2 linked regions of the Blastopirellula marina genome follow. The protein of the gene in region 1 interacts with the protein of each later gene in a pairwise test. Links are inferred from orthologs where the notes say so. Each region holds a gene or a part of one and is shown on either strand. Other genes may lie near its edges.

Region 1 (9,391 bases):
CTCCACTGCATGCGGATGTGGCGGTTCTCTTCCTGTTGCGACCAGGCCTTACTATCAACGCTATGCTGGCGGGGCGTCGCCCGGGAAGGAATGAGATTTCGCCCAAGCCTCCAGCGAGCGCATGTACTTTCGCCTCGGCCAAAATACTTCCGTCCGTAGTAGCGAAAGAACGACAATCGCCAAGTCCGTGTGTGCCTGCTGCTGGAAGTGATACGCGTCAATCAACTGAGCCAGGATGTGTAGGCCAAGTTTTTGGCAACGTTCACGCTCATCCTTCAAGAGTTGCAGCAACTGCTCGTCGGTCGGACGGCAAGCAGCGATGAGGCAGGCCGCGTCCTGGGGCCACAACTGATAAGCGTGGAATGCCTGAACCAGATGCGACACCAACGCGGTCGCATCTTGAATCGCGAGCTTCTCAATCAGCAGGACTTGCTGACTGAGAAATTGCGGGGCTTCGATCACACTCTGAACGAGCTGACTAGCATTCATAGGCTGGCCCTACCCGCTTTGCTATCGGAACCGTCAGGGAATCGTGATCGTCTTCATACGGATTCGCCGCTCACCTACGAGTACTTTGTCCACCTCGCCAAAGGTGATCTTCGAAGCCAGTTCGTTCAGATCGCCGTCGTATGGAAACAAGAAGACATAGCTATCAACATTGGGATCGAAGAAGCTGGAATAAGACATGTTGATCATAAGAGGGCCCAAAACTTTCCCAATCTCTTTGGTCTGATCGACACTGATCTTCTTGTGCTCTAAGCGTACGAGCTTATCCCCATAATCCTTCTCTAACTGCTTTCTAAAATCCTCACCGGATGGTCTACGACTGGGTCCCCAATTAGGCATCATGCCTGGTGGCGGTGGATTCGTCCGCCCCAAGGAGGGCTCATTGCGTTGATTCGGGGTCGATCCACCGAATGGCGGGCTTGGGTTCGGACCATCAGCCGGTGGCACATAAATCCCTTCATCGTTCGCCCCGCCTTGACTACGCGGCGGCGCGAACGCCCCCTCGCTTCTTGCCCCGCCTTGGTTTTGCGGTGGCCCAAATCCTCGATCGTTCCAAGGTGCCCCTGGGCCACGCGGACCGCCCGCTACATTGTTGCCGGGGGACGACCCCTGGCCTGAGCCGGGCGAGGCAAAAACTGTCGAGAACGCAATGATGACCACAACCGAAACGCCGACCACTCGCGCCGATCCAAGCAGAATAGGTATAAGGTCGAAGCCCCCAGGCGAGTTGCTCTTTTGCTTGGCAGGCAATGCTCCTAGCGAAGGCGCTGACGTGGCTGATTCCGAACTCGGAAAGTCGCCAAACAGATCACCCCCACCGAAAGAATCTCCTCCAAACGGATCATCTGCCGCGCTGCTGGGTATCAGAGACAGGTCATCCTCCGGAGGTGGAGTGGCCCCCTGAATCTCTGCAACGAACTTCTGCGAGCACTTCTTACACGTGACTCGCCGCCCGGCAAGTTTGTCGTCGGCAACGGGATACTTGGTACTGCAATTCGGACAGACAATATGAAGCTTGGCCATGATCACCCATTCGCAAGATCGAGATTCAATCGACCTGGATTATAGCCACCAGAATTGGCCTGCTCCACTCCATCCTTTTGAGTGCCCCATAGAAGGTTACCCCAATTCCCAACGACGAAAAAGAAAGCCCCCTCGCAATCTGGTATCGCGAGGGGGCTTTTATACATTTCGAGAGTGGCTCGGATGACTAAGGAGCCATCAACAGCTTGCTGGGGTTCTCCAGCAGGCTCTTGACGTCGTTCAGGAATCGCTGGGCCGTGGCACCATCGACCAGGCGGTGATCGTACGACAGGCTCAGCGGCATCATCAGGCGAGCAACGATTTGGTCTTTCACAACGACCGGCATCTTTCGCGAGCGGCCAACCAACAGGATGGCAACTTCCGGGACATTGATGATTGGCGTGCTGTAAGTACCGCCGATAGCTCCCAGGTTGCTGATCGTGAAGGTCCCACCTTGGATGGCCGACATTTCAAACGTGTTGCCACGAATGTCGGAAGCCGTTTGCTGAAGGCTACGAGCGATGTCGGGAATCGACATGCGATCGGTGTTCTTCATATTCGGCACGAGCAGACCACGATCGGAATCGACGGCAATACCGACGTTCACGTAATCTTTGTAGATGACCTGTTCCTGTTCCATGTCGATCGAGGCGTTCAGTTCCGGATGCTCACGCAAAGCAACGGCAACGGCCTTGATCAAAAACGGCATAGTGGTCAGCTTGACACCAGCCTCGGCGTAGTCGTCTTTGCTTTGCTGACGCAGTTCTTCGAGGGCCGTGATGTCGGCGTCGTCGAAGTTGGTAACCCGCGGAGCAGTCGTCCAGCTCTTGCTCATCTGAGCAGCGGTGACCTTGCGGATCTTCTTCATCTTCTCGATGCGAACCGGACCGTACTTGTCCTGGTTGGCTTCGCCGGTGAGCGATGGCAAAGCGCCCGTCGCAGGGGCCGCGGAAGCCGCACCCGACTTGGCGGCCGATCCTCCTTGGTTCAAATCTCGAACGGTACGCAGAACGTCATCACGTTCGATGCGACCATTGGGACCCGAACCGGTAACGTTGCGCAGATCGACACCTACTTCGCGGGCAAAGCGACGCACGGCCGGCCCGGCTGGCACGCTGTCGTCGGCGCTAGGTGCTTCGGCAACTGGGGCTGGTGCCGGGGTAACTGGCTTGGGTGGTGCCACTGGCTTAGTAGGCTGAGGAGCCGCTTTAGGTTCTTCGCGAACCGGAGCTGGCTCGACGGCCTTAACCGGAGCCGGAGGGGCTTCTGGTTCAGGGGCCTTTTCTTCCTGAGGTGGTGCAGCGACAGGAGGTGCCGAAGAACCAGCGGAGCCGGCGGCTTCCAGGGTCACGATCGGCGCGTGAACAGCTACGGTATCGCCCGTCTTGACGTGGACCTTTGCAATCTTGCCCCCTTCGGTGCTGGGAACATCGACCGTGGCCTTATCGGTTTCGATTTCGATCAGGGTTTGTCCCTTTTCGACCGTATCGCCCACCGAAACATGCACGGCCAGCACGTCTCCCGATTCAATTCCATCGCCCAGATCAGGCAGTTGTACGTCTATTGCCATGGTGAATAACCTTGCTTGGAATGCGTATTTCAAGTCGCATGGAAAAGCGGTCGTCGGCCAGGGGTCTGTCCGACCGACGATGCTGCCAATATGCCGTTAGGCAAAATATGGGTTTGGCTTTTCCGCGTCGAAGTTCAAATCTTTGATCGCCTGAGCCACTTCGGTACGCTCGATCTTGCCGGTGCGAGCCAACTCGTAAAGCGTGGCAATGACCACCGATTCGGCATCGACCTCGAAGTGACGACGCAGCGCTTCGCGAGTTTCGCTGCGTCCCATACCGTCGGTTCCCAGAGCAACCATGTTGCCAGGCAGGTAAGGACGGATCTGTTCGCCCCATGCCCGGACATTGTCGGAAGCCGAGATAAACGGACCTTCGACGCCGTCCATGACGGTTTCGATGTACGACTTCTTCGGCTCTTCGGTGGGATGGAACATGTTCCAACGTTCGCACGACTGGGCATCGCGACGCAACTCGGTGTAGCTGGTAACGCCCCAGACATCGCTGGCGATGTTGTACTTCTCAGCCAGAATCTGAGCAGCATCGAGCACGCAGCGAGTGATCGTTCCGCTACCCATCAGCTGAACCTTCGCACGCGGCTTGTCGGCCTCTTGCGTTTTCAGCTTGTAAATACCGCGAATGATTCCCTCTTCAGCACCTGCAGGCATCTCGGGCATCACGTAGTTTTCGTTGCCTACGGTGATGTAGTAGATGGCCGTTTCGCCCTGTTCGTACAGCTTTTTCATCCCGTCGAGGGTGATGACAGCCGTTTCATAGGCATAACAGACGTCGTAGGAACGAACCGTTGGGAAGGCGATCGCGTTCAGATGGCTGTGGCCATCCTGGTGCTGCAAACCTTCGCCGTTGAGGGTCGTACGACCTGCGGTACCGCCGATCATGAAACCTTTGGCACGGGTATCAGCTGCACACCAGACCAGGTCACCGATCCGCTGGAAGCCGAACATGCTGTAGTAAATGAAGAACGGAATCATGTTGATGCCGTGTTGCGAGTACGCATTGCCCGCCGAAATAAACGACGACATCGACCCCGCTTCGGTGATCCCTTCTTCCAGGATCTGACCGTCTTTGGCTTCCTTGTAATACATCAGCTGATCGGAGTCGACCGGCTCGTACAACTGCCCCGAGTGGGCATAAATACCGACTTGGCGGAACATCCCTTCCATACCGAAAGTACGCGATTCGTCAGGGACGATCGGCACGATGTTCTGACCGATGTTCTGGTCCTTGCACAGCTTGGAAAGCAGGCGGACAAAACCCATCGTGGTCGACATTTCTTTCCCCTTGCTGCCACCGAGGAATTCTTTGTATTCCTCCATGGTTGGGATGGTCGACGTGGGATGAGTGGTCGGACGCGAAGGAACCGGGCCCCCCAGTTCTTGACGTCGCTTCTTCAGGTAACGCATTTCAGCGCTATCTTCCGGCGGACGGTAGAACGGAGCTTTCACGACTTCTTCATCCGAGATCGGAATGCTGAAGCGTGTGCGGAACTCTCGCAGTTCTTCTTCGTTGAGCTTCTTCTGGTTGTGGGTGACGTTGCGGCCTTCGCCAGCTTCGCCCAGACCATAACCCTTGATCGTCTTGGCGATGACGACGGTCGGCTTCCCTTTGCATTCGGTCGCCGCTTTGTAGGCTGCGTAAACCTTTTCAGGATCGTGACCACCACGAGTCAGCTTCTGCAGCTTTTCGTCGGAGTAGTTCTTCACCAGTTCCAGCAACTCGGGATACTTGCCGAAGAAGTGCTTGCGAATGTATTCGCCCGATTCGACAACGTACTTCTGGTACTGACCGTCGACGACTTCTTCCATTCGCTTGACCAGAAGGCCCGTCTTGTCGGCTTCCAGCAGCGGATCCCAGTCGCTTCCCCAAACCACCTTGATGACGTTCCAGCCGGCACCACGGAAGACCGCTTCCAGTTCCTGGATGATCTTGCCGTTACCACGAACTGGACCGTCGAGACGCTGCAGGTTGCAGTTGATGACCCACGTCAGGTTGTCGAGTTGTTCGCGCGAAGCGAGGCTGATCGCACCCAAGGTTTCCGGTTCATCGCATTCGCCGTCACCGAGGAACGCCCAGACGCGTGTCTTGCTGGTGTCTTTCAAACCCCGGTCATGCATGTAGCGATTGAAGCGAGCCTGATAGATCGAGCAGATCGGTCCCAAGCCCATCGAAACGGTTGGAAATTCCCAGAAATCTTCCATCAGCCATGGGTGCGGATAGGACGAAAGCCCCATTTCCGGCTGCAATTCACGGCGGAAGTTCTCGAGGTTCTTTTCGGTCAAGCGTCCTTCGACGAACGCCCGCGAGTAAATACCCGGGGAAGCGTGCCCCTGGAAATAAACCTGGTCCCCTTCGTAGCCGCTTCCACGACCACGCAGGAAGTGATTGAAAGCGACTTCCACCAGCGTAGCACTTGAAGCGAACGTACTGATGTGACCACCCAGGCCCTCAAAGTTCTTGTTGGCCCGCGTCACCATCGCCATCGCGTTCCAGCGGATGATGCTCTTGATGCGGCGTTCAAATTCTCGGTTACCCGGGTACGCCGGCTGATCGGAGGAATGAATCGTATTGATGTACGGCGTGTTGGCAGCAAACGGCACATCCACGCCGCGTGCGTGAGCTCGATTCTCTAAAGCCGAGAGAAGAAAGCGAACCCGATCATCCCCTTTTCCTTCCAGAACGTAGTCGAGCGAGTCGAGCCACTCTTGCGTTTCCGCCGGGTCCACGTCTTGGGAAAAGGTCGACGGGTTGTTCCGCATCAAGTTCTCTTCGGCAGGCATCATTTTGGCGTTCGCCATGCAACTTCCCTTTTTTCAGTCCGTTGCTTTGCGCCAGGGAAAAATCTCGTTCGTCGCGACTTCATTGCGCGACGCTCTTCTGGCGAAGCAACCCTCGATTAACTTATCTCAAAGATCAATCTCGGTTTAGGCCCGAGGCGGGCTTCGAGTCTGAATTCTACCGCGCTGACCGTATTTGTCAGCGAGTGGTAGGCGAACCCTCTCCGTCTTCTGCAGTCAGCAGAATCGGCATAAGCCCAATTAAAACTACAAGTTGTTTAAGGACAAGACGTTACGACTTCTTCTTTGGCTTGTAAATTTCGGTAGCGGTTCCGAAAAATACCTCACCAGCGTTCATAACCGTCTCGCTTAGGGTCGGATGCGGGTGAATTGTCGAGGTCAGATCAAAGACTTCGGCTCGCATTTCCAGTGCCAAAACGGCTTCGGAAATCATCTCACCGGCCCCAGGTCCGACAATACCGCAGCCCAAAACGCGTTGGGTCTCAGGATCGATGATCCACTTGGTCAACCCATCGGTACGCCCCAATGCTTGGGCACGTCCGCTGGCAGCCCATGGATACATGGCCACTTCGACCTTCTTACCCATGGCTTTGGCTTCTTCTTCCATCAGACCAGCCCAGGCAATTTCTGGATCAGTGAAGATCACGGCCGGAATCGCAGCAGGCTCGAAGGAAACCGGGTGGCCCAGAATGGCCTCGACGGCGGCACGACCTTCGTGCGTTGCTTTGTGAGCGAGCATTGGGTTGCCGGTCACGTCGCCAATGGCCGAGATCTTCGGATCAGCCGTGCGAAGCTGCTTATCGACCCCAATGAAACCTCGCTTGTCGACAACGCACTGCGTGTTTTCCAGGCCAATTCCCTTGGTGTTCGGCCAGCGACCGATCGAAACCAGGACGCGGTCATACTTGAATGTGCCGAACTTGTTTGGACCTTCGAAGGCAACTTCGACCTTGCCGTCGCGATCGCCCAGCGAACCGACCTTGGTGTTGGTGAAGATACGACCCTCGAACAATTCTTCCAGCTTCTTGGCCAGCGGTTTGACCAGGTTACGGTCGGCACCCGGTAGAAGTCCATCGGTCAACTCGACGACACTGACCTTGGTACCCAGGTGGGCGTACACAGTGCCCATTTCCAGGCCGATATAGCCACCACCGATCACCAGCATGGTTTCGGGAATGTCTTGCAGCTCCAGAGCGCCGGTCGAGTCCATCACCCGTGGCGAGTCGATCTGAAAAGCGGGCGGCATGGCAGCCACCGAACCCGTGGCGACAATCGCGTGATCAAACGTCAGCTTACCCCCTTCAGGAATGGAAGGATCGTCCCCTTCCAGTTCGAGCGTGCTCGAATCGATGAAGCTGGCTTTGGCCTTGATGACGGTCACATTTCGCTTCTTGGCGAGTTGCCCCAGGCCGGTCGAAAGGGACTTAATCACCCCTTCTTTGCGAGCACGCAGCTTGTCGAGCTCGATCTGTGGTTCACTGAAGGTGACACCCCAGTCCTTGTTTAGTTCGTGAACTTCGTCAATCACGCGTGCTACGTGCAAAAGCGCCTTGGATGGGATACATCCACGCAGCAAACACGTTCCCCCGAGACGCGGTTCTTTTTCGATGAGGGTGACTTCCATTCCTTCGTCGGCAGCCAAAAAAGCTGCTGCGTAGCCCCCAGGACCACCACCGATGACCGCCAATTGGGTATGAGCCATGATGTCTCTCTAGCAAATTTACTAAGGCAAAATTGAGTTACTGACCTGAGATGCGGTAGTGGGGAGATGCTTCTCAAGTTCCACAGGTAACAGTGGCACATTGAACCAAAAAAAAAGGGACTCCGCGACGGGCTGTCGTGCCGGAATCCCTCTGAAATCTGCGAATTGCCGAAAAAGTGATTTCGGAAATTAACGCGACATGAATTCGACCACCATGTTCACGTCCACCGGCAGGCTGAAATCTTCAGGACCTGGAACGGCGTCGTAGGTCACCGACAGGGTTTCCGGATCGGGTGACAGGAACGCTGCTGGTTCACCGGAAGCATCGCCGTGGATGCTGCGATACAGAATCTGCAGCTTTTCACGGTTGCGGACGCTAACCACGTCGCCGGGACGCATCTGGTACGATGGCTTGTCAACCTTCTGGCCGTTGACCAGGAAGTGACCGTGCACGATACCCTGGCGAGCCTGGCAGCGAGTCAGTGCCAGACCGGCACGACGGACGATGTTGTCCAGGCGGCGTTCGCACAACGACAACAAGTTTTCACCCGTGTTGCCCTTGCTGTGCTTGGCGTGGGCAAAATAGCGACGGAGCTGCTTTTCACCAATGCCGTAATAATGCTTGATCTTTTGCTTTTCCATCAAAGCAGCACCGTAGTTGGACGGGCGCTTTGGACGATTGTGCATACCTGGGGGATTAGGCCGGCGGTCAGCAGCACGCATAGCGCCGCGACTTTCATAAATCATGGCACCGAGACGACGGTTGATTTTGGCCTTGGGACCTGTGTAATGGCCCATGTGCGGTTCACTCCTAAGAATTCGATTTCCAGGAATCACCATACCGCAGTTAAGCGACGAAAACGTGATTCCTACATCCACGTTTGTTCCCTGGTCAATACTTTAGACCGGGTGGAAACCACACATTGTGCCGCACCTAACCACCTTTGACAAGGGGCTCATCCGGCCCTTAAGTGAAATTCAAAGTCCCCCCTGAATGCCGTAAACCCCACCCCAACTCTCTGGTTCAACCCTTTTCCTGCGATTAAAGTCGATAAAAACATGATGTATCGTGACATGAAACTTTGTATTCTGGAGAATCATCAGTGAGACTGATGTGAGTCCCGCCGGCCGTGTTCATGGCCACCTCTCTACTAGACTTTCTTGCCTGAAGGATTTTCTGCATGAGAAAACCAGTTCTAAGTCGCCGCTCCTTTCTCCAAACATCTGCTGCAGCTGCCATGGTTGCCGGAACAGGTTTCCACCAGCTTGCCGCGGCCGCTGAGTCGAAGTCTGCGAACGAGCTATTGGATATCGCGTGTATCGGTGTTCAGAACCGTGCCTCGGCCAATGTCAGTGGCGTTAGCGGCCAGAACCTGGTCGCGCTGTGCGATATCGACGACGGCTACTTGAACAAGGCATTGAATCAATACAGCAAGCACAAGTCGAAGAAATACAACGACTTCCGAGTTCTGCTGGACAAAGAGAAGAACATCGATGCCGTCGTAGTCAGCACGCCGGACCATACGCACGCCCCGGCTTCGATGTGGGCGATGCAGCTAGGCAAGCACGTCTACTGCGAAAAGCCGATGACCCACACGGTTCACGAGGCCCGCGAGATGACCAACTTCGCGGTCAAGAACAAGCTGGCCACGCAGCTCGGTACCCAGATTCACGCAGGCAACAACTATCGCCGCGTGGTCGAAGCCATTCAATCAGGTGCCATCGGCAACATCCAGCACGTTGATGTCTGGGTTGGCAAAGGCTGGGGGGGAGGT
Region 2 (9,454 bases), on another replicon or contig:
CACTTTCCGCACAGTAGGAGTAGATGTCGGCTTTGGATTGATCGCCTTAACTCGCCGCTGGTTTCGGGTTCCCAACGAACAAGTAATCTGGCGAGTCACCCGACGTTGACTCCTGATGCTTCTTGGTAGAATTGCGTTACAGTTTACGACGTTATGCCAAAGTGAGTGGTGTTTGCGGCAGTGTTTCGAGCGATTTCGTTAGAAAGCTTTCCGACGATCGAGAGACGTCGCACAAAATATAACCACACTACATTTCATTTTGAGCAAAATTGGCCCAACCGGCAGAATTGAAATAGACGATTAGGTTGGCACGTTGTACGCTAATGCGTTTTTATTGCGGCAGAAATCCTAATAGATGGATTTCGCTTTCTCGAATACTTATTAGGTCCCACCTTTCATCACATAGCGGTTAGGCTCCCCGGCAAAGGATGCGGGGTACCCCAAGATGAACCCCTTCATGGCAACTTCTGGCAGGACCTCTTCAACTCCCACCGAGCGAGCTTTTGTGTGGCCCGAACCCGGCAGGAACAGGCAAGGTTCGATTTCACCAATTCCAGCGGTTCGGAAGAAATAAAAATCTTGGCAATGTCAGGGTATGCAGTCCCTAAGCTACCTGTGCTCCATGGAAGAATCGCGTAAAACTAGAAGTTCAAGAGGCATCGCGAAAAAATGATTTCCGAAAGTTCACCCAGGCAGGCCACTGCTGAGTCGGCAGAAGACATCGACTTAGCATGTTACAACGCCAGCTATGTCGAGCAATTGCTGCTAAAGTACTTGGACGACCCCAGTGGTGTGCCCGAGAACTGGCGAGATTTCTTTGACAAGCAAGCCACAGAAAACGGCATTTCTGCCTCGGAGTTGGGATCGCGTGCTCCTTCGTTCCAACCTCGGAGCATCTTCCGTGAATCTGGCGGCGATTCGGGCGTGTCGGTCACCAGCGTGGCTGGGAACGTGAAGCTGCAGAAAGTGCAGTACAGCGCCGACCAGCTGGTCCAAGGCTATCGGTCGCGTGGGCACTACAACGCCCAGCTCGACCCGCTGAAGCTTAACAAGCAAATTCGGACGCCTCTGTCTCTCGAATCGTTTGGCCTCTCGAAGTCGGATCTCGATGAACGGGTTTACTATACCTGCGGCGAGCAGATCGAACAGATTCCGCTAAGAGAACTCGTACAGCGACTCGATGGCCTCTACTGCAAACATATCGGCTATCAGTTCACGCACATCGACGAACAAAACGTCCAACAGTGGCTGATTGATCGCATCGAGCGTCAATCGCACATCAAAGAGCTTCCCAACACCGTCCAGAAGCAGATCCTGCAACGTCTGACCGAAGCCACTGTTTTTGAAGAATTCGTGCGTAAAAAGTATGTCGGGGCCAAGACGTTCTCGCTGTTTGGCTCGGAAATGCTGATTCCGATGCTCGACCTACTGGTCGAACGTGCGGCATCCAATAACGTTCGCGAAGTCGTTTTGGGGATGCCCCATCGTGGCCGTCTGAACGTACTCACGAATATTATCGGCCAGGCACCACGAGAGCTATTCGCCCAGTTCAACGATGTTGACTTCCACCAGTTCATCGGTGGTGGTGACGTGAAGTATCACTTGGGCAATAGTGTCGACAAGGTGACCTCGTCCGGTCACGAAGTCCACTTGTCCCTATCGTTCAATCCGAGCCACCTGGAATTCATCAACACGGTGGTGCTTGGGCGTCTGCGAGCAAAGCAGGATCGTACCGGCGACATCCAACGTCGCAAGGGAATGGCTGTCCTGATTCACGGCGACGCGGCCTTCATCGGCGAAGGAATCGTCCAGGAAACGTTGAACCTGAGCCAGTTGGAAGGCTATAAGGTTGGTGGAACGGTCCACGTGATCGTCAACAACCAGATTGGCTTCACAACCTCTGTCGATCAATCGCGTAGCACACGGTACTGTACCGATATCGCCCGCATGCTGCAGATTCCGATTTTCCACGTCAACGGCGACGATCCGGAAGCCGTGGCTGATGTAGTTTCGATGGCGATGGACTTCCGCGAAAAGTTCCAGCGAGACGTAATCATCGACCTGGTGTGCTATCGTCGACTGGGGCACAACGAAGCGGACGAACCGAGCTTCACCCAGCCCATGATGTACAAAGCGATCGACAAACAAATGCCGATTCGCGACAGCTACCTGGAGCGTCTGATTGAGCAGAAGCGGATTTCGACCGATGAAGCCAATAAGATGTCGGACGAATACCAGGAATTCCTCAAAGGCGAGTACGACATCGCCCAGGAGATGAAGGAACGCGCTCTGCGTCGTCCGGAAGGTGTTTGGGAAGAATTCGATGGTGGCTTAGAGCCAACGGCCGAAGATCCGGAGCACGATCCAGCGGACGAATGCCCCGAAACACGCATCCCGGTCGATCGCTCGGCCGAGATTCTGCGGATGTTGGCAACCGTGCCTGAAGATTTCCACCGCAACCGCAAGCTGAGCCGAATTGCCGACCAGCGCAAAGAGATGGCCGACGGCGAGCGAATGCTCGACTGGGCAGCCGCGGAAGCGTTGGCGTTTGCCACTCTTTCGATGGAAGGGCATCGCATTCGTCTTTCCGGCCAAGACTGCCAGCGTGGTACGTTCAACCAACGTCACTCGGTGCTGCACGATATTATCGACGGCCACGAGCACAGCATTTTCTCGAATCTCTCGCCTAAGCAAGCGCCGGTCGAGATCGTCAACAGTCCGCTTAGCGAAGCAGGCGTGTTGGGTTTCGACTACGGTTACAGCCTGGACTATCCCAACGCCCTGGTGGCGTGGGAAGCACAGTTCGGCGACTTCAGTAATGCTGCCCAGGTGATTATCGACCAGTTCATGGCCAGTGCCGAAGACAAGTGGCGTCGCTTGAGCGGTCTGGTATTGCTGTTGCCGCATGGCTACGAAGGGCAGGGGCCTGAGCACTCCAGTGCTCGCCTGGAGCGTTTCCTCTGGTTGGCTGCGGAAGACAATATCCAAGTCGCCATTCCTACGACGCCAGCCCAATACTTCCACGTACTTCGCCGTCAGATGAAGCGTTCGTGGAAGAAACCGTTAATTTTGTTTACCCCCAAGAGCCTGTTGCGCCATCCGGCCGCCGTTTCTTCGCTGGAAGAATTGGCCAGCAACAAGTTTGAGCGAATCATCAAAGACAACCGCGAGAACCCTGAAAAGACGACTCGGGTAATCATGTGCAGCGGCAAGGTTTACTACGACCTGGCTCACTATCGTGAAGAGCATCAGCGTCATGATGTAGCGATTATTCGCGTTGAGCAGCCTTACCCGCTCAAGAATCACACCGTTCAGGCTGTCCTCGACCAATACGAAGACGGCGTCCCCTTGTATTGGGTCCAGGAAGAACCCGACAATATGGGCGTGTGGCCTTACTGGAAATTACGATACGGGCATCGTATGTTCGAGCGATTCCCACTCTCCGTAATCGCCCGGGAGACATCTTCCAGCCCGGCAACCGGATCCAAAGCGGCTCATGAATTCGAGCAGCAACAACTTCTCGAACGAGCCTTCAACGATACCTAGAAAGGACAGCTGCGGAAGATGACCATCGAATTGAAAGTGCCTGAATCGGGTGAGTCGATTCAGGAAGTGCAGATCCTCAAGTGGCTGAAAAGCGAAGGGGACAACGTCCAGGAAGACGAAGACGTTGTTGAGTTGGAAACCGACAAGGCTTCCATGGACCTCGCTGCACCGGCCAATTGCACCCTTCAGAAGATTTTGAAGAAGGAAGGCGAGATCGTTTCGGTTGGCGAAGTGATCGCGCTCTTCGAGGAAGGTACCGGCAAACCGGCCGCCAAGTCGGATAAGAAAGCCAAGAAGGCCGAGCAGCCAAAAGAAGAGCCTGCTGCCGCCAAGAAAGATGGCAACGCAAAGTCGGCTTCAGGGAGTGACGACACCCAAGCGACCCCATCAGGTCGTCGTGAACTGCTGAAGCATGGTCTTTCCGCTTCGGACGTCTCGCCGGCTGGCAAGACCGTTCGCCGCGAAGACGTTGAGAAGTACGTTCAGTCGATCTCCAGCCGCCCCAGCGCCGACTCGGGCAATCGCAACGAGAAGGAGATGGAAGAGGTCATTCCGATGAGCCTCATCCGTCGCCGCATTGCTTCGAAGCTGGTGGAAGCCCAGCAGAAGGCTGCTCTGCTCACGACATTCAACCAGGTTGACATGTCGTATGTGATGGACCTGCGAAAGCGACATGGCGAATCGTTCCAGAAGCGCTACGGTGTCAAACTGGGCTTCATGTCGTTCTTCACCAAGGCCTTGATCGATGCGTTGAAGGCCCATCCAGAGCTGAACGCCGAAATTCGCGACGAGACGAATATTGTCTATCGCAACTACTTCCACATTGGTATCGCCGTCGGCTCGGGTAAGGGCCTGGTGGTTCCAGTTCTGAAGTTTGCCGAGCGGATGAGCTTTGCCGAGATCGAACAGGCAATCCAAGAGTTCGCCGGTCGTGCCAAGGCCAACCAGCTGAAGCCGGAAGAGCTTTCCGGTGGTACATTCACCATCAGCAATGGCGGCGTGTACGGCTCGATGCTCTCGACGCCAATCGTTAACCCGCCGCAAAGTGGCGTTCTCGGTATGCATGCGATTGAAGATCGCCCTGTGGCTGTGAACGGCCAGGTCGTGATTCGCCCGATGATGTACCTGGCGCTGACCTACGATCACCGGATTGTCGACGGTCGCGAAGCGGTCACCTTCCTGAAACGCATCAAGGAAGCAATCGAAGAACCATCGCGAATGCTGATCGAAGCCTAATTAGGCGTCGCGTGAGAATAGAAATAGCCGGTGATATTCGCCGGCTATTTTTTTATGCACGTCAAAGGTTACGGCTCGACACTATCCGCACTCTCGCGTGCATGCATCGAAACAGACCGAGCGTTTGTCTGATCGAGTATTTGCTTCGCGTAATCGACTTCGAAAGGATCGCCGCTGGCAACCACCAGGAAAGCACCTTGGCGGACTTCATCCTCGTACCGGGCAACATGGTCTTCGTGTACGCCCCAGCCCAACATCGAACCGAGAAAGCCTCCCACGATCGCTCCGGTAAACCCTGCGGTAATCGGTCCAGCAATCAGCATGAGCCCAAAACCAGGAATGGTGAGCAGAGGAGCGGCCATGAAGAACCCCAAGAGACCACCCACGCCCGCCCCAAACATGGCATCTCGATCGGCCTCATCTCCATATTGGAGAATATTGGTCGATTGAAGATCTTGATGAACGCTGTTTGCCACCAGCGAGACCTGATCGGAAGGAAACTTGCTGTCGTCAAGCTTCTGAACCGCCTCTTGAGCAGCGGTAAACTCATCGAAAATCGCGACAGTGCAGTGTCTGGACATGTTTCATCCTCCTACCGAATTCTAGGCAAATAACGCGAGAGAATCACGTGTTTTTCTTGATTGAAACCATCGCAAAGGTCATTCCTATTACGTGGTTTTCGAGTCATTTCAGCAAGATTGGTACGGCAATTGCGATTTCCACGGACGACTACAACGCATTCTTCAAAATGGAGTTTAGACATATGAGCCCGCTAGTTTGCCTTGAATCGCCGTCCACTGAAGAACAACAACAGACGAAATGTTCGCTTACACAGGCCTGTCGCGACGTACGACGTTCGTGGAGCAGAGAAGAGAGAGCACGGCGAAAACAGGTCGCGGAAATGAAGCAGATCGGTCTGCTGCTGAATACGATCGATATGACGACCTTTCTGAAGGCAGTCGCCGCAAGCTAAGCGGCAAATACCTAGATCGAAAAGCCATCCATTTTGGATGGCTTTTTTTTTGCTCCCACGAAACCCAGGATGGTCGTCTCTGCACCAGCATCGAGCCGTAGGTTCAGGCGAAATTCATCGATGCTTGTTAATGGGAATCGCTCTCGATTGCAGCGAACCTAAGTTTGATAGGCCCCATTGATTCTAAGTGCCTTGCTTCCTGTTCGTGCCGATAGAACACAGTAGTTGTTCCCGCAATATGAGCTGGAAATGTTAAGGCGTATGTTAAGATTCTGCGCGCACCACCTTCAGCGGGTTGTGATGCTTGAGTACACCCCTTAGATTTTGTGTCTGCAGGGCGAATTTGCGGCTGGATTGAGTATCTCTCGCTGAAGATCGAGGGGCTCACGAGAGCCTTCGCCTGAGGTTAGGCCGAGTTTATACGCCGCTCGTGTGAGGGGTTTGTGCAAGGGCTCGGTGAATCTCCTATTACGATCTCGAATAACATCCTGGGTAATCCTTTATTGGGGAAACGACCAAGCATGCAAATCACTCCATCCAACTTGGGTTCGTATGTCGCTTTGGCTGCCATGTTGGTCGCCACGGTCGGCTGCAACGGTGGAAGCAAGCCAACCGCATCTGGTGAAGGTGGCGGTTCCAGCTCTGGTGAACTCGTCAAGTTGCAAGGTTCCGGGGCAAGCTTCCCCGCTCTCTTGTACGCATCCTGGTTTAAGACCTACTCTGATGAACACAAAAACGTTCAGGTCGACTATCAATCGGTCGGTAGCGGAGCTGGCGTAAGTGCCGTGATCGACGGTACGGTTGACTTTGGTGCCAGCGATGCGGCGATGACCGAAGAAGAAATGGCCAAGGTCGAACGCGGCGTACAGTTGCTTCCGATGACTGCGGGTGCGATCGTGATTGCCTACAACCTGGAAGGCGTCAGCGAATTGAAGCTTTCCCGCGAAGCTTACGCCGGTATCTTCCTGAAGGAAATCACCAAGTGGAACGATCCTAAGATCGCCTCCACCAACGAAGGAGTAGAACTGCCTGATGCCGACATCAACGTGATCGTTCGTTCCGATTCCAGCGGTACGACCTTCAACTTCACGCAGCACATGGCAGCTATCAGCGAGAAGTTCAAGAGCGACGTTGGCGTCAATAAGGCTCCGAACTGGCCAGTTGGTACCAAGAGCAAGGGGAACGAAGGGGTTACCACTTCGCTGAAGCAAACCCCAGGCTCGATCGGCTACGTCGAGTTCGGTTTTGCGGATAAGGCGAAACTGTCGATGGCTTCCCTCGAAAACAAGTCGGGCAAGTTCATTAAGCCTTCGATTGAGTCGGCTCAAGCCGCTCTGGCCGCCGTGGAATTCCCGCCTTCGTTGATCGCGTTTTTGCCAGATCCCGAGGGGGACGAGTCGTGGCCAATTGTTACTTACACTTGGATCATCGCCTACAAGACTTACGACGACTCCGCCAAAGTGGAAGCGTTCAAGGATTTGATCAAGTACTGTCTGACAACCGGACAGGAGTCGAGCGAGCCGCTCGGATACATTCCGTTGCCGGAAGCCGTTACCAGCAAGGTTACCGCCGCGCTGGATAACATTTCCGCCAAGTAGTAGAAGACTTGCACCTGGCTTGGTGAGTAGCTCACCAAGCCAGTTTCTTTTCCTAAAAACACTTTGCGGCATCTATGGATCATCCAACAAGGTCGCCGATTTCTCGGCCTCCGACCCCGCTTGAGCGAGGTACGGATCGAGTTTTCCGACTTGCCTGTTCGGCCTTCGCATGGCTGACGATTATCGTCATGGCCTATATCGTCTTACAAATTACCTGGAAGGCGAGCCCAGCGATCCAAGAGTATGGCGCTGGTTTTTTAACGGGTCGTACGTGGGACCCTAACACGTCAGAATTCGGCATTCTTCCCGAAATCTGGGGAACGCTTTACAGCTCGCTGCTCGCCTTGTTCATTGGCTCGTTCTTCGGAATAGCCGTGGCCGTGTTTCTCAGCGAAGGCTACTTAGGTAATTTCGTATTCAATGTTCTGAAGCTTTTCGGCCTCCAATTTCACAAGTTCTGGGGCAAACTACCTAGCTGGTCGGAAAGTACTTTGAAGAATCTCGTGGAGCTTCTCGCCGCGATCCCTAGCGTTGTTTATGGGCTGTGGGGAATCTTCGTGGTGATGCCCTTGCTGCGTGAGCCCTGCAATTGGCTGCACGAAAACATGGGGTGGTTCCCGATCTTTGGTACCCGCTACCAAGGACCCGGCATGCTGACTGCTTCATTCGTCCTAGCGATCATGATTCTGCCGACTATTTCTGCGATCAGCCGCGATGCCCTCGTGGCGGTCCCGCCGAAGCTGCGCGAGGCCTCGTATGGCCTGGGGGCGACCCGCTGGGAAACAATTCTATCGGTCGTGTTACCTACGGCATCCGGCGGCATCTTTGGTGGTATCGTATTGGCGTTTGGACGTGCTCTAGGCGAAACGATGGCCCTGGCGATGCTGGTTGGGAATATGAATACGATTGAAATCTCGATCTTTTCCCCCGCGAATACACTGGCTGCCTTGCTGGCCAATAACTTCTCGGAGGCCGGCAGCGATGAAATGAAGGTCGGCGTCCTGATGTATGCCGGGGTGGTCCTGATGGCCATTACCTTGGTCGTGAATATATTTGGGGCCCTGATCCTGCAGCGGGCAACCGCCGGTCTGAAAGGAATGCGTTAATGGCATCTCCTGGAAAAGACCCTTTACAGGCCAGTGAAATCGACCTTCGCCAGCTGGAACGCTCGCTGAGGAAACCACGAACTATGCTGAGCATGTTTCTCAGCCTGGTCACGACGGTGCTTACCTTTGCGGCCTTAGTGCCGTTATTCTCTGTCGTATTTATGCTCTTCTACCGAGGGGCATCGAAAATAAAGCTATCGAATTTCTATGAATTGCCCCCAACGGCATTTGAAGATGGGGGTGGGTTTGGAAATGCCCTAGTCGGCACATTGATCATGGTCGCCATCGCGGCACTGATTAGCGTACCGTTTGGCATCATGGCTTCGATATTTCTGGCAGAACTCGGATCGGAAAGCAAAACGGCCAGTGTCGTTCGCTTTTGTGCCAAAGTCCTTAGCGGTTTTCCCTCGATTTTGGCCGGTGTGTTCGCCTACGGGGCGGTGGTATTGGTCACCGGGGGATTTTCTGCCTATGCTGGGGGGGTCGCATTATCCATTTTGATGCTTCCCGTCGTCATGCTGACGGCAGAAGAGGCCATTCGGATGGTTCCATCTCGGATGAAGGAAGCTTCTATTGGGATGGGAGCGACACAAACTCAGACAATGTGGTATGTCACATTGCCTACTGCATTGCCGGGAATCATAACGGGGGTTATGCTGGCGGTTGCTAGAGCGGCGGGTGAGACTGCACCTCTTTTGTTTACCGCCCTTTTTAGCAACTATTGGTCCATGTCGACTTGGTCGCCAACGTCGCTTGAACTGAATGAGCCCACTGCTTCGATGGCAGTGCTCATTTACAATTTTTCATCTTCGTTCGTTGACAATCAGAGAGAGATGGCCTGGTCCGCATCATTAGTTTTAGTGCTAGTGGTACTCGTGACGAACCTGATAGGTAAGAGCCTGTCTTCCAGCGGACCGAAACGTTAAACTACCGAAATAGGATCGGTAACCCAATGATCGATAGCCAAGCTGCAAACGACACGGTGATCGACTGCG

Evidence for each region.
Region 2: the proteins of lpdA (region 1) and odhB interact in binary tests that used the Escherichia coli proteins (3 or more experiments, as listed by UniProt). The link is inferred for Blastopirellula marina from one-to-one orthologs.

Annotation. Positions count from the first base shown.
Region 1 is NZ_PUIA01000094.1:87,941-97,331, forward strand. The notes cover bases 5,402-8,208. They hold lpdA (dihydrolipoyl dehydrogenase), read right to left. Parts: upstream 7,617-8,208; coding sequence 6,186-7,616; downstream 5,402-6,185. Other genes in these bases: aceE (pyruvate dehydrogenase (acetyl-transferring), homodimeric type), read right to left, coding at 5,402-5,899; rpsD (30S ribosomal protein S4), read right to left, coding at 7,806-8,208. Outside these bases: C5Y96_RS26295 (hypothetical protein), read right to left, coding at 61-489; C5Y96_RS26300 (zinc-ribbon domain-containing protein), read right to left, coding at 523-1,530; C5Y96_RS26305 (2-oxo acid dehydrogenase subunit E2), read right to left, coding at 1,718-3,100; more of aceE, read right to left, coding at 3,197-5,401; more of rpsD, read right to left, coding at 8,209-8,414; C5Y96_RS26325 (Gfo/Idh/MocA family oxidoreductase), read left to right, coding at 8,798-9,391. UniProt on the Escherichia coli protein: Lipoamide dehydrogenase is a component of the glycine cleavage system as well as of the alpha-ketoacid dehydrogenase complexes.
Region 2 is NZ_PUIA01000074.1:157,081-166,534, forward strand. What follows is about bases 2,804-5,673. They hold odhB (2-oxoglutarate dehydrogenase complex dihydrolipoyllysine-residue succinyltransferase), read left to right. Parts: upstream 2,804-3,564; coding sequence 3,565-4,782; downstream 4,783-5,673. Other genes in these bases: C5Y96_RS23070 (2-oxoglutarate dehydrogenase E1 component), read left to right, coding at 2,804-3,546; C5Y96_RS23080 (general stress protein), read right to left, coding at 4,851-5,363; C5Y96_RS23085 (hypothetical protein), read left to right, coding at 5,411-5,673. Also shown: more of C5Y96_RS23070, read left to right, coding at 670-2,803; more of C5Y96_RS23085, read left to right, coding at 5,674-5,755; phosphate ABC transporter substrate-binding protein PstS, read left to right, coding at 6,277-7,353; phosphate ABC transporter permease subunit PstC, read left to right, coding at 7,542-8,459; phosphate ABC transporter permease PstA, read left to right, coding at 8,459-9,385; phosphate ABC transporter ATP-binding protein PstB, read left to right, coding at 9,412-9,454. UniProt on the Escherichia coli protein: E2 component of the 2-oxoglutarate dehydrogenase (OGDH) complex which catalyzes the second step in the conversion of 2-oxoglutarate to succinyl-CoA and CO(2).